3 regions of the Peribacillus sp. V2I11 genome follow, and region 1 is predicted to be linked to each of the others. Evidence: predicted binding sites of a transcription regulator. Region 1 holds the regulator's gene; each other region holds the start of a gene.

The links. The regulator LexA, encoded in region 1, represses DNA repair genes until DNA is damaged. The targets are predictions, from matches to a motif close to CGAACATATGTTCG.
Region 2: QFZ73_RS05150 (YhjD family protein) is a predicted target of LexA. The motif match lies at 1,450-1,463, and genes of this name have one in related genera.
Region 3: QFZ73_RS21080 (Y-family DNA polymerase) is a predicted target of LexA. The motif match lies at 1,504-1,517, and genes of this name have one in related genera.

Annotation. Positions count from the first base shown of each region.
Region 1 is NZ_JAUSYW010000001.1:393,509-396,794, forward strand. It holds gene QFZ73_RS01835 (DUF896 domain-containing protein) at 1-90, opposite strand, end outside; gene QFZ73_RS01840 (YneB family resolvase-like protein) at 156-812, opposite strand; gene yneA (cell division suppressor protein YneA) at 832-1,143, opposite strand; gene lexA (transcriptional repressor LexA) at 1,299-1,922, shown strand; gene QFZ73_RS01855 (glucosaminidase domain-containing protein) at 2,187-2,768, opposite strand; gene QFZ73_RS01860 (hypothetical protein) at 3,084-3,286, shown strand, end outside.
Region 2 is NZ_JAUSYW010000001.1:1,063,173-1,066,458, reverse strand. It holds gene QFZ73_RS05155 (STAS domain-containing protein) at 368-592, shown strand; gene QFZ73_RS05150 (YhjD family protein) at 1,017-1,388, opposite strand; gene QFZ73_RS05145 (TVP38/TMEM64 family protein) at 1,679-2,293, shown strand; gene lepB (signal peptidase I) at 2,327-2,890, shown strand; gene addB (helicase-exonuclease AddAB subunit AddB) at 3,081-3,286, shown strand, end outside.
Region 3 is NZ_JAUSYW010000001.1:4,306,261-4,309,546, forward strand. It holds gene QFZ73_RS21065 (hypothetical protein) at 1-193, shown strand, start outside; gene QFZ73_RS21070 (hypothetical protein) at 139-417, shown strand; gene QFZ73_RS21075 (C40 family peptidase) at 498-1,157, opposite strand; gene QFZ73_RS21080 (Y-family DNA polymerase) at 1,572-2,831, shown strand; gene QFZ73_RS21085 (YolD-like family protein) at 2,858-3,190, shown strand.

The sequences.
Region 1 (3,286 bases):
TTGCTCTTTCGCCTCAACTTCCGTCAAACCTTCAGCCTTTGCCTTTTTAGAAAGTTCATTAATACGGGCTATTTTTTCTTTTGATAACATAATTTCGCTCCTTCATAATCTGCGGATACTGTCATGGTATTAAAAAAAAAGCGAAATTACAAGTTCTATGATTTACTTTCCTTTGTATTCATTTGATGTTCGAGAAAACGCCTGTTCACAGTAGCCTTAGATACATTGTATCCAAAGCCCCTTAATGTGGCTGCGATTTCTGAGAATGTCAATCCATTGGCCCGAAGTTTAATAATTTCTTCAATAGGAATCTCCATACGGTCCCTTCCAGTGGAGTTCCTTTGATTCTGAAGGTTTTTTTGAGGACGGTACCCTTTTTCAACGGCTCTTATCATCCCGCGCTTTATTTTAAGATTATGTAGTTTCCTTTGATATTCTTCTACAATACCGACTATCTGGATGACCATGGCATCCGAATCCGATAACTCAAGCTCTCCATCGTGTGAGAGCGTATAAATTTTCACATCTTCTTTAAGGATGAAATGGAAAAGGGCTATTTTGGCATTCCCTCTTCCCAGTCTTGTTTCGTCCTGGATTAATAGTACTTCAGCTTCTTTGGTTTTAAATAGTTCGAGCATGTCAAAAATTCCATCCCGATTCAACTCATAACCACTTGCCTGTTCTTTTATAATGGAAACAACTTCCACATCCATCTTTTCCGCCAATTTGACTAATTCATCTTCCTGCCTTGCCAATGATGTTTCCTGTGACTCTTTTTCTGTGCTGACCCTACAATAGATTACCGCCTTCATAATACCCTACCTTCACTACTTACTGCTCACTGGCCAAATTCTGGACAAGTTCTTCCTCTTTAACCGGTATGACGATGACTTGACCAGTTTTAATAGAATCCGCCCTGACTCCATTATGCTCTTCTATCCAACCAATGAATTCTTTTTTTGTCAAATTTGCTTCTTCATACTCTTCGGCAATTCCCCATAGGGTGTCACCTTCACTTACTTCTATAGAAAGGAAATCTTTTTTTTGATCATTGTTCAATGTACAAGAGAATAAAATTGAAAAGATGAATACTGATCCCGCTAATAGAATCGTATAAATATAATTTTTGTATAATTTTTTCATAATTATCCCTCCAAAGCGAATGTTCGTTCGTATGTTATGGTTAAATTATAATACGAACATTTGTTTCAGTCAACAACTAAATTCGAACTTATGTTTGTATAGAGTTGGGGGCCATGCTATAATGTAGCAAAGAACATTGGGGAAGAGGTGCACTAATGACTAAACTATCAAAACGGCAGCAAGATATTCTTGATTTCATTAAAGAAGAGGTCCGCCAAAAAGGGTATCCACCTTCCGTAAGGGAGATTGGCGAAGCTGTGGGACTTGCATCAAGTTCAACAGTACACGGACATTTATCCCGCCTGGAAAGTAAGGGCCTGATTAGACGTGACCCGACCAAGCCAAGGGCCATTGAAATAATGAATTCGGAGGAAGCGAACAGTATTCCCAAAGCCAATGTCGTGAACGTGCCGTTACTTGGAAAGGTAACAGCGGGCATGCCTATAACGGCCATTGAGAACATAGAAGAATACTTTCCGCTTCCTGAAAGCATGGTTCCACATGATGACCATGTATTCATGCTGGAAATCATGGGTGAAAGTATGATCGAAGCAGGAATTCATGATGGGGATTATGTCATCGTGAAACAACAAAGCAGTGCCAATAATGGAGATATCGTCGTGGCCATGACGGAAGATGATGAAGCCACTGTAAAACGATTCTTTAAGGAACCGGATTACATAAGGCTTCAGCCTGAGAACTCAAATATGGAACCAATTATTTTACGAGATGTTTCGATACTTGGAAAAGTAATCGGCTTATATAGGCAAATACACTAAAAGCGCTAACCGCGCTTTTTTTGTTTGTTTAATTTATGTCCCAAATTCTCTCAATATGCATATGGAAGAGTAGATTTTGAGATATTTTTTAATAGAATCAAGTTTTCATGGAATATTAACATCCTTTATAACGGATGAAAGGTATACTATCGCCTGTCTTGATATATGTACTTTTAAAAAAACTATTTCAAATAAAAAAGGAGAGCGGTAAAATACCGCTCCCAGTTAAAATTCATTTCACTCTTAATCTTTGGTTCACTTTAATTAGGTTAGATCGACCAAGTCATTCCACTGTTGAATCTGCACTTGTGTAGAACCATATGCCTTTGCAAGCCCAGAGACTGAATCCCCCTTTTTGACAATATGATAAACCTCTTCGGTGCTTGCATCATATTTAGTTAAATCACTTGTTTCAATTAGGCTCACCAGTTTTTCTATATATTTCGGGTCCGAGGCGTAACCCGCATCGAATATTGCTTTGAGTGCTTTTTTGTAATCTTTTTCTCCAATGACAGCTGTATAGAGACTTCTATTCCACGAAGTTCCCTTTACATATAGATTGGCAAGATCTCGAAGACTTACTTCCCAAGTTGGGTATTTTCTAAATTTGTTCCATACTTGAACGGGCACACCGTTGACATATTCCATTGTTTGAATAATGACAGACTCGCCCTTAAAGTCACCTTTTGTACCAAATATATTTTTCCCTTGATTTGCTAATAAGCTTGTCCCATATCCACTCTCCAAGCAAGCTTGTGCAATGACAACAGAAGGTAAAATTTTAAATTCCTTTTGAATTTTCTGGGCATAAGGAGCAATATGCTTAATAAACTTTTCCTTGCTCATTAGAACCTCCAATTATTAGAATCACTTTATTTTTTCACTGTTTATCTTTATTCTTATCGTATTCTAAAATATGGGAAAGGTTACAGCTTGTCCAACAAAAAATGTTCGGAAAAGTGGCTCGCTCCGCGTTTTATTAAAACCATTCTCCCCTTCCAAACAGGAAAGCCGTCAATCGATATAATATAGATTTATGGATTTTATTTTGATAACCTTTCAATAAATAATTTTTAAATATGTATTCATATATTATGGTATAAAACCTTGATAAATAGTAAAAATTAATTTTAAAAACTTTCATGTTAAGGTGGTGAAATTATGGACTTCCCAACCATCCATACAAACTTTTGGGATGCAGTGATAGCCATTCCTACCATCATGATTCTTACTCAACTTATAAAGGTCATGTTTCATGTTCCTCCTAAATTCATCCCAAGCATCGCTTTAGGTCTTGGCTTATTCATTTCCATTTTCATAAGCCATCGTCATCATTTGGTTGCAGGAATTTTCATGGGCTGGTT
Region 2 (3,286 bases), 670 kb from region 1:
AAATTAAGAGGTGATTAAAATGACGATTAATTATGAACAGACGAGCCCGACCTATATTCGTTAAGATCTGTGTCCTCGAAAATATTTGCCTTTATCAGTAAGCTGCTAAATGTGCAAACGGCTTATGTAACAAAAAGAGGAGAAACGGCGATGACAGTCCTCAGTTCCTATAATAGGGAAGAGGAGATTATACTAGAAGGATACAGCGTAGAATATGGAGGGAAAGGGAATATATTTGGGACCCTTTGTGTAATGGACAAGGAGGAAAAGGTGTTTTCAGAAGAAGATATTAACTATCTGAAATCCATGGCAGACATTTTATCCCATTTTATTCCATATGATAGAGCTCGATCAAACAAAGTATGGCATGGGCTTTTTAATCGTACCGATCATCCCGATAACTAAAGGCATTTCCGTTCATTCGATACAGGGTATTGTTCACGGCAATCGATCAGAGCAAATCATGAGTGATGTTTTACATTCTGCAGCGGATAATGATATTGGTTACTTTATCATTGATTTGTCGAAGCTCCTCGTTCAAGATAACTGTTTTCCTACCTTTCTCTTCAATATGATGAGTGCTCTTGTTTGATGGGGGTGGAAACGACCATAACGGGTGTCACTCCAACCTTTGCCAAGAGCATGTAAATAACTTTGATTTAAAGAATCTCAAAACTAAAATGGTTAAGGATATTCAGTATGAACTTGATTACATAGGCTATGCCTGGATCGAAAAGTAATATTTCATGGCAGTAAATCCATGGTTTTGAACCTATCCAATTATATTATTGGCAGGACAATGATAATGGAAAATCCAAACAGGTGAATGGATGTAAGTGGGTCTTATCAATCTTAATTCTGAAAAATTGAAATGCCTTATCTTTATGCCAGGAAAGATGAAATGCTTTTTTTATGGTCATACTTTTTTACTAAGGGTATCTGTATTCTCCCCAAAAGGCTCCAAAAACCCACCCATATTTCACAGACAAACATATATGGAGGATACCTGTAACCCGCTAATTCCTTGAACGGTGTTTTTTTTCGAAAAAGTAATGACATAACAAGTCTTCGGTTTTGTTGCGAAGGCGGGGATTGAAATAATTATGATGTTCCTCGTATCCTTTATATAAAAAACAATACATCGTGAAGGATTCATCGCGTTTGATTTCACTAACCTTAATATTCTCCTTGCGCAAATAGCGCCGTACCTCGGCAAGTTCGTCTTGAACCACTTTTAAAATATGTTCGACTAGCTCCGAATAGGGCCTTTTTAATTTGAACGGACAAATTTCGATGACCTTGAGATCCCGGTTTAAGACTGTAATAACCATAGGAAGGTAGATGGCTTTTTCAATCATATTTCGGTCATCTTCTGGAATGCGGGTCATCTTGACCGCTCCTTTCTAAAATAGCACGTTTTTAATATAGTATGTATACCTTGCAAAGATGAGAACATTCGTTCTATTTTTTTATCCTAATGTATTTTCAGTGTATAAGCAAGCAGTTTTGATAAATCATAAAATATTCGTTAACAAGATTATGTTTTCCGGAGATAGGGAAAGTATGAAGATATATGGATAATAATTCTTGCAATTTCAGGGGAAAGTGATATATCTAAAATAAACAGTTTTTAATAAGTTTATGCTGCTTTGATAGCAGCATGTCGAGGGAGATAATTATGGATTTGGATACTATACGTGAGTGGTTTACACTTGATCATATATCTGCACTTATTCAGCAATATCGCTCATTCGGTCCAATTCCTGGGATCTTACTGCCGATGCTGGAAGCTTTTTTGCCCTTTTTGCCCTTAGTGGTGTTCGTGCTTGCTAATGCAACGGCTTTTGGTCTCTGGTGGGGATTTTTATTTTCTTGGATTGGTGCGGTAGCGGGTTCTTTTTTAATCTTTTTGGTTATTAGAAGATATGGTCAAATGAGGTTTTTCAGATTTTTGCAAAAGCATAAGCAGGTGCAGAGGTTGATGGTTTGGGTGGAAACCCATGGATTCGGTCCTTTGTTCATATTGCTCTGCTTCCCTTTTACACCTTCGGCTATCGTTAATATCGTGGCAGGACTTTCAAAAGTCAGTCCCTTGCAATATGGACTTGCAGTAGTGGGAGGGAAAGCGGTGATGATTTTTACGATCAGCTTCGTAGGTTACGATTTAGTATCCTTAATTCATAAGCCGGTGCGTACGATCATTATCGGGATCGTCATCTTTATCCTTTGGTATGTGGGTAAAAGACTGGAGGTCCGGTTAAATAAAAGCATGAAGAGGGAAGAAGGACAATAAATTAGTATATAAATGTAGTAGGGGTTGAATTAGATGGAAAAAACAAACAGGAATTCTTTATCCGATTGGATAAAACCAGCGATGATAGCTTTTGTTATTTACATCTTAATCCGTACATTTTTCTTTTCAAGCTATGATGTTGAAGGGAAGTCGATGCAGCCGACCCTTGAAGATGGAAATAAACTTGTCGTGAATAAAATCAATTACCAGATTCATGATATCAACCGTTTTGACATTATTGTTTTTCATGCGAATTCACAAGAAGATTATGTTAAGCGAGTTATAGGGATTGCAGGTGACCGAATTCGTTATAAAGATGATTGGCTTTACGTAAATGGTGAGAAAGTGGATGAGCCTTATCTTGAGAAATTCAAGGAAGGTTTCCCAGGACAGGACTTTACGGGTGATTTTACATTAAAAGAATTGACGGACATGACCAAAGTTCCGGAGGGCAAGCTTTTTGTCATGGGTGATAATCGTCTTGAAAGTGCTGACAGCCGTCACTTTGGTTATATACCGGTTGAAAATGTTGTCGGTAAAGTGGATGTTCGATATTGGCCGGTCAAAGAATTCAATTATAAATTTACAGGTGAATGATTGTGGAAGCCCAAAAATTATGTGGGCTTTTTCTTTTTGGGAAAAACGCGAACGTACGATTGGTGTTTTTTAAAGGGAAACGGTAAAATAATAGAAAGTAAATCTAATTGGAAACAGAAACTTAGTCATAAAGACGAAAGTATTTCTGGTATGATGGATCTAGATATTATGTTATAAGGGGGAAAAAGAGATGTCACTCCGTTTTTTACTGGGAAGATCAGGTGCAGGGAAAACTTCGAATATATTGGACGAAATTCGCTCCAAATTGGCAGAAGATCCCGAAGGAAATCCAATTATCTACCTGGTTCCTGATCAGATGACGTTTCTATCTGAATATAAATTAATTAAAACACCAGGCCTTGCCGGAATGATCCGGACACAGGTTTTCAGTTTTAG
Region 3 (3,286 bases), 3.9 Mb from region 1:
TTTCATTACGGATCTTGACGATAAAAGGATTTTGATTAAAGGGACGTACTATAAGGTGGCCAATGATACATATATTCAAGATCAACATGGTAATGACCTCGATTTCTCTGACCTGGAAATCGGGATGAAAGTGAAACCATGGCATCGGGGCGGGGTGAAGAAATCATTCCTGGGAAAGCGGAAGCGGAATTGATTCTTGTTTCGACGGATGAAAAAAGCTTAGCCGAACAAAGGGCGGTCACTGCTGCCCTCGATCATGTCAGCAAATCGGAAAGCCAGCGATTCATGGTTCTCGATGTCGTCCATTTACCCTTAGAGCATGTTTATAATATCGAAATGATGAATCGTTCCAACTTGGACTCTTCATTCATGGTGACAGTCGAGGATTTAACGGATGAAATATTATATATAAAATAAAAAAACCGGATGAATCACTTTGATTCTGTCCGGTTTTTTTATGGGATTTCACTCACAAGGATGAGCTCATGTCCTGGATTTTATAAAGTTTTCGCACCTAAATATTTTGGTTTCCAATAAGGATTATCCATATCCGTGATGGTTATTCCTTTTGAAGACGTAGCACTAATGAATTGACCATTTCCGATATAGATCCCAACATGGGATACTCCTGTTCTTCCAGAAGAAGTATCAAAGAATACAAGATCACCTTTAGCTGGTGATGATACTTTTAAACCTGTATTGGAATAGAGCAATGATGTTGTACGCGGTAAGGTAATTCCTTGAGATTTCTGGAATACGTAATAGACGAAGCCTGAGCAGTCGAATCCAGTTGGTGTTGTCCCGCCCCATTTATAGGGTTTGCCTATTAAGGTTTTTGCATAGCTGATCAAGCTTGTATTATTGACATTATAAACACCAAGCGCATTAAATGTGCCCCGGCCGGCAATTCCGTCGACAGTTAACCCTTTGGCTTTTTGGAATTTTTTTACTGCGGATACAGAATAGGTACCATAATATGTAGTCAGTGAACCTGAATATGTGAAATAACCTTTGGTTTTTAAAAGTTGTTGTAGTTGTTTGACATCACTATGTGTCATTCCGGGTCTGAGGGTTTGGTCTCCAATATTGGCAAAGGCTTGCAGTGGGGTTAGCATCATGGCAGATGCAACAGCAGCTGAAGCGATCCATTTCTTCATAATTTTCATTTCCTCTCTATCTATCTCTCTATTATTCTTAACAATATTATCCTACAATACCATTATGACAATTTGACATAATTTTGGTTACAGTTTCATTACAAAAAATGAGTAGTAAGACTAAAGATTAAATAGACGAAAGTCTGTTGAAAAGGGTGAAGGAATTTTAAAAAACTAAGCATAAGGATCCATTGAAAATTATTCAAGCTACCAATTGATTCTTTTTAAAAAAACTATTTGGATTTATAGTATAAATTTGCTATATTACCCATTTTAAGTATCTATTATATTTTTCAAGGAAATTACAATAAAAAGTAGAAATTTGTATGAAAACTTCCATTGAATAAGAACGTATATTCGGTTAAAGTTATGAATATAATAAAAGCGAACGTATATTCTTGTTAGGGTGAAGAAATGATGGATTATGGGACGATGCCGAAACAATCAATTATGTGTATCGATATGAAAAGTTTTTATGCAAGCTGTTCAGCGGTCATGCTTGGTCTGGACCCGCTTGATTGTTATTTGGCGGTGGTTGGTGATTTGAAGAGGACAGGGAGCATTGTGCTTGCGGCTTCTCCAAAGATGAAGAAGGAATTTGGCATCAAGACAGGTTCGCGGATGTTTGAGATCCCGAATGATCCGAGGATTGTGGTCGTTGAACCTAAAATGGCGACCTATTTAAGGGTCTCGACGGAAATCACCCGCTTGTTCAACCGTTATGTGCCCAAAGAAGCGATTCACGTATATAGTGTGGACGAAAGTTTTGTGAAAGTCGATGGTGCCGCTTCTTTATGGGGAGATGCCCGGATGATAGCTGAAAAGATAAAAGATGAAATCGAACGGGAATTACAGCTCCCCTGTGCCATTGGAATTGGACCGAACATGCTTATGGCAAAACTTTGCCTTGATTTGGAAGCCAAACATAAAGGGATTGCAGAATGGAAGTATGAGGATGTGCCAAGCAAACTTTGGCCGATTTCCCCGCTTCGTGAAATGTGGGGGATCGGCAGGCGCGTAGAAAAAACCCTTCATGGAATGGGAATATTTACGGTTGGGCAGCTTGCCAATTATGATCTTGAATTACTTGAAGCGAAGTTTGGAATTATGGGCAATCAGCTTTACCACCATGCGTGGGGAATAGATTTATCCGATATGGGGGCAGCGATCATCGAAGGGCAGGTGAGCTTCGGCAAAAGTCAAATCCTGCTGCGGGATTATAAGGAGGAGCATGAGGTAAAGCAGGTCATGTTGGAAATTTGCGAAGAAGTTGGAAGAAGGGCACGCACCCATCGCAAGGCAGGAAGGACGGTTAGCCTAAGCATTGGTTACAGCAAGGATGAGTTTGGCGGAGGTTTCCATCGTTCGCGTTCGATTAGCGAACCGACCAACATTACGCTGGAGTTATATAAAGTGTGCCTGGAGCTTTTTCATGAGAACTATAAGCAAAAAACGGTTCGGAGCATAGAGGTCAGACTCTCGAATATTGTGGATGATAACGAAATGCAGCTGACTTTATTCGATGCTTCGCGCTGGAAGAAGCGGGAATTGAGTTACACGGTGGATCGAATCCGCCATAAATATGGAGCCAAATCTTTATTGCGTGCAGTTTCGTATACGGAAGCGGGTACAGCCGTTCACCGAAGCAGGCTGCTTGGTGGGCATAAGGCGTAAGGTTGACTTTGAAGGGAGGGAAAAGAATGATTCGTGATCGCGGCCGTATCAAATGGACATCGATGATGTTGCCGGAGCATGTGAAGATGCTTCGGGATTGGGTGGTGGAAGATGGCTATGAAACGAAGCGTATCCTGGATGAGCAGCAACTGGAAGAAATGAATGCGGTAATGGGGGAAGCGATGGAGGAAAGAAAGGATGTCACGATTGCTCATTATGAAGGAAACCGGTATCAGCTGTTAATCGGCAGGATCCATTATTATAATGAGCTCACCCAAAAGCTTCATATCGTTGATCGGTTTCAGCAGGCTCACTATATCAGGCTTTCCGATATAGCCGATGTAAGGATAATGGAATGATAGCGGAAGGGCTGTTCCAAGGGGGCAGCCTTTCATTTTCGAAACAGCATTTGCTAGCACGAATGAAGAAAATGATATCGTGTGGGCTGATCTTGC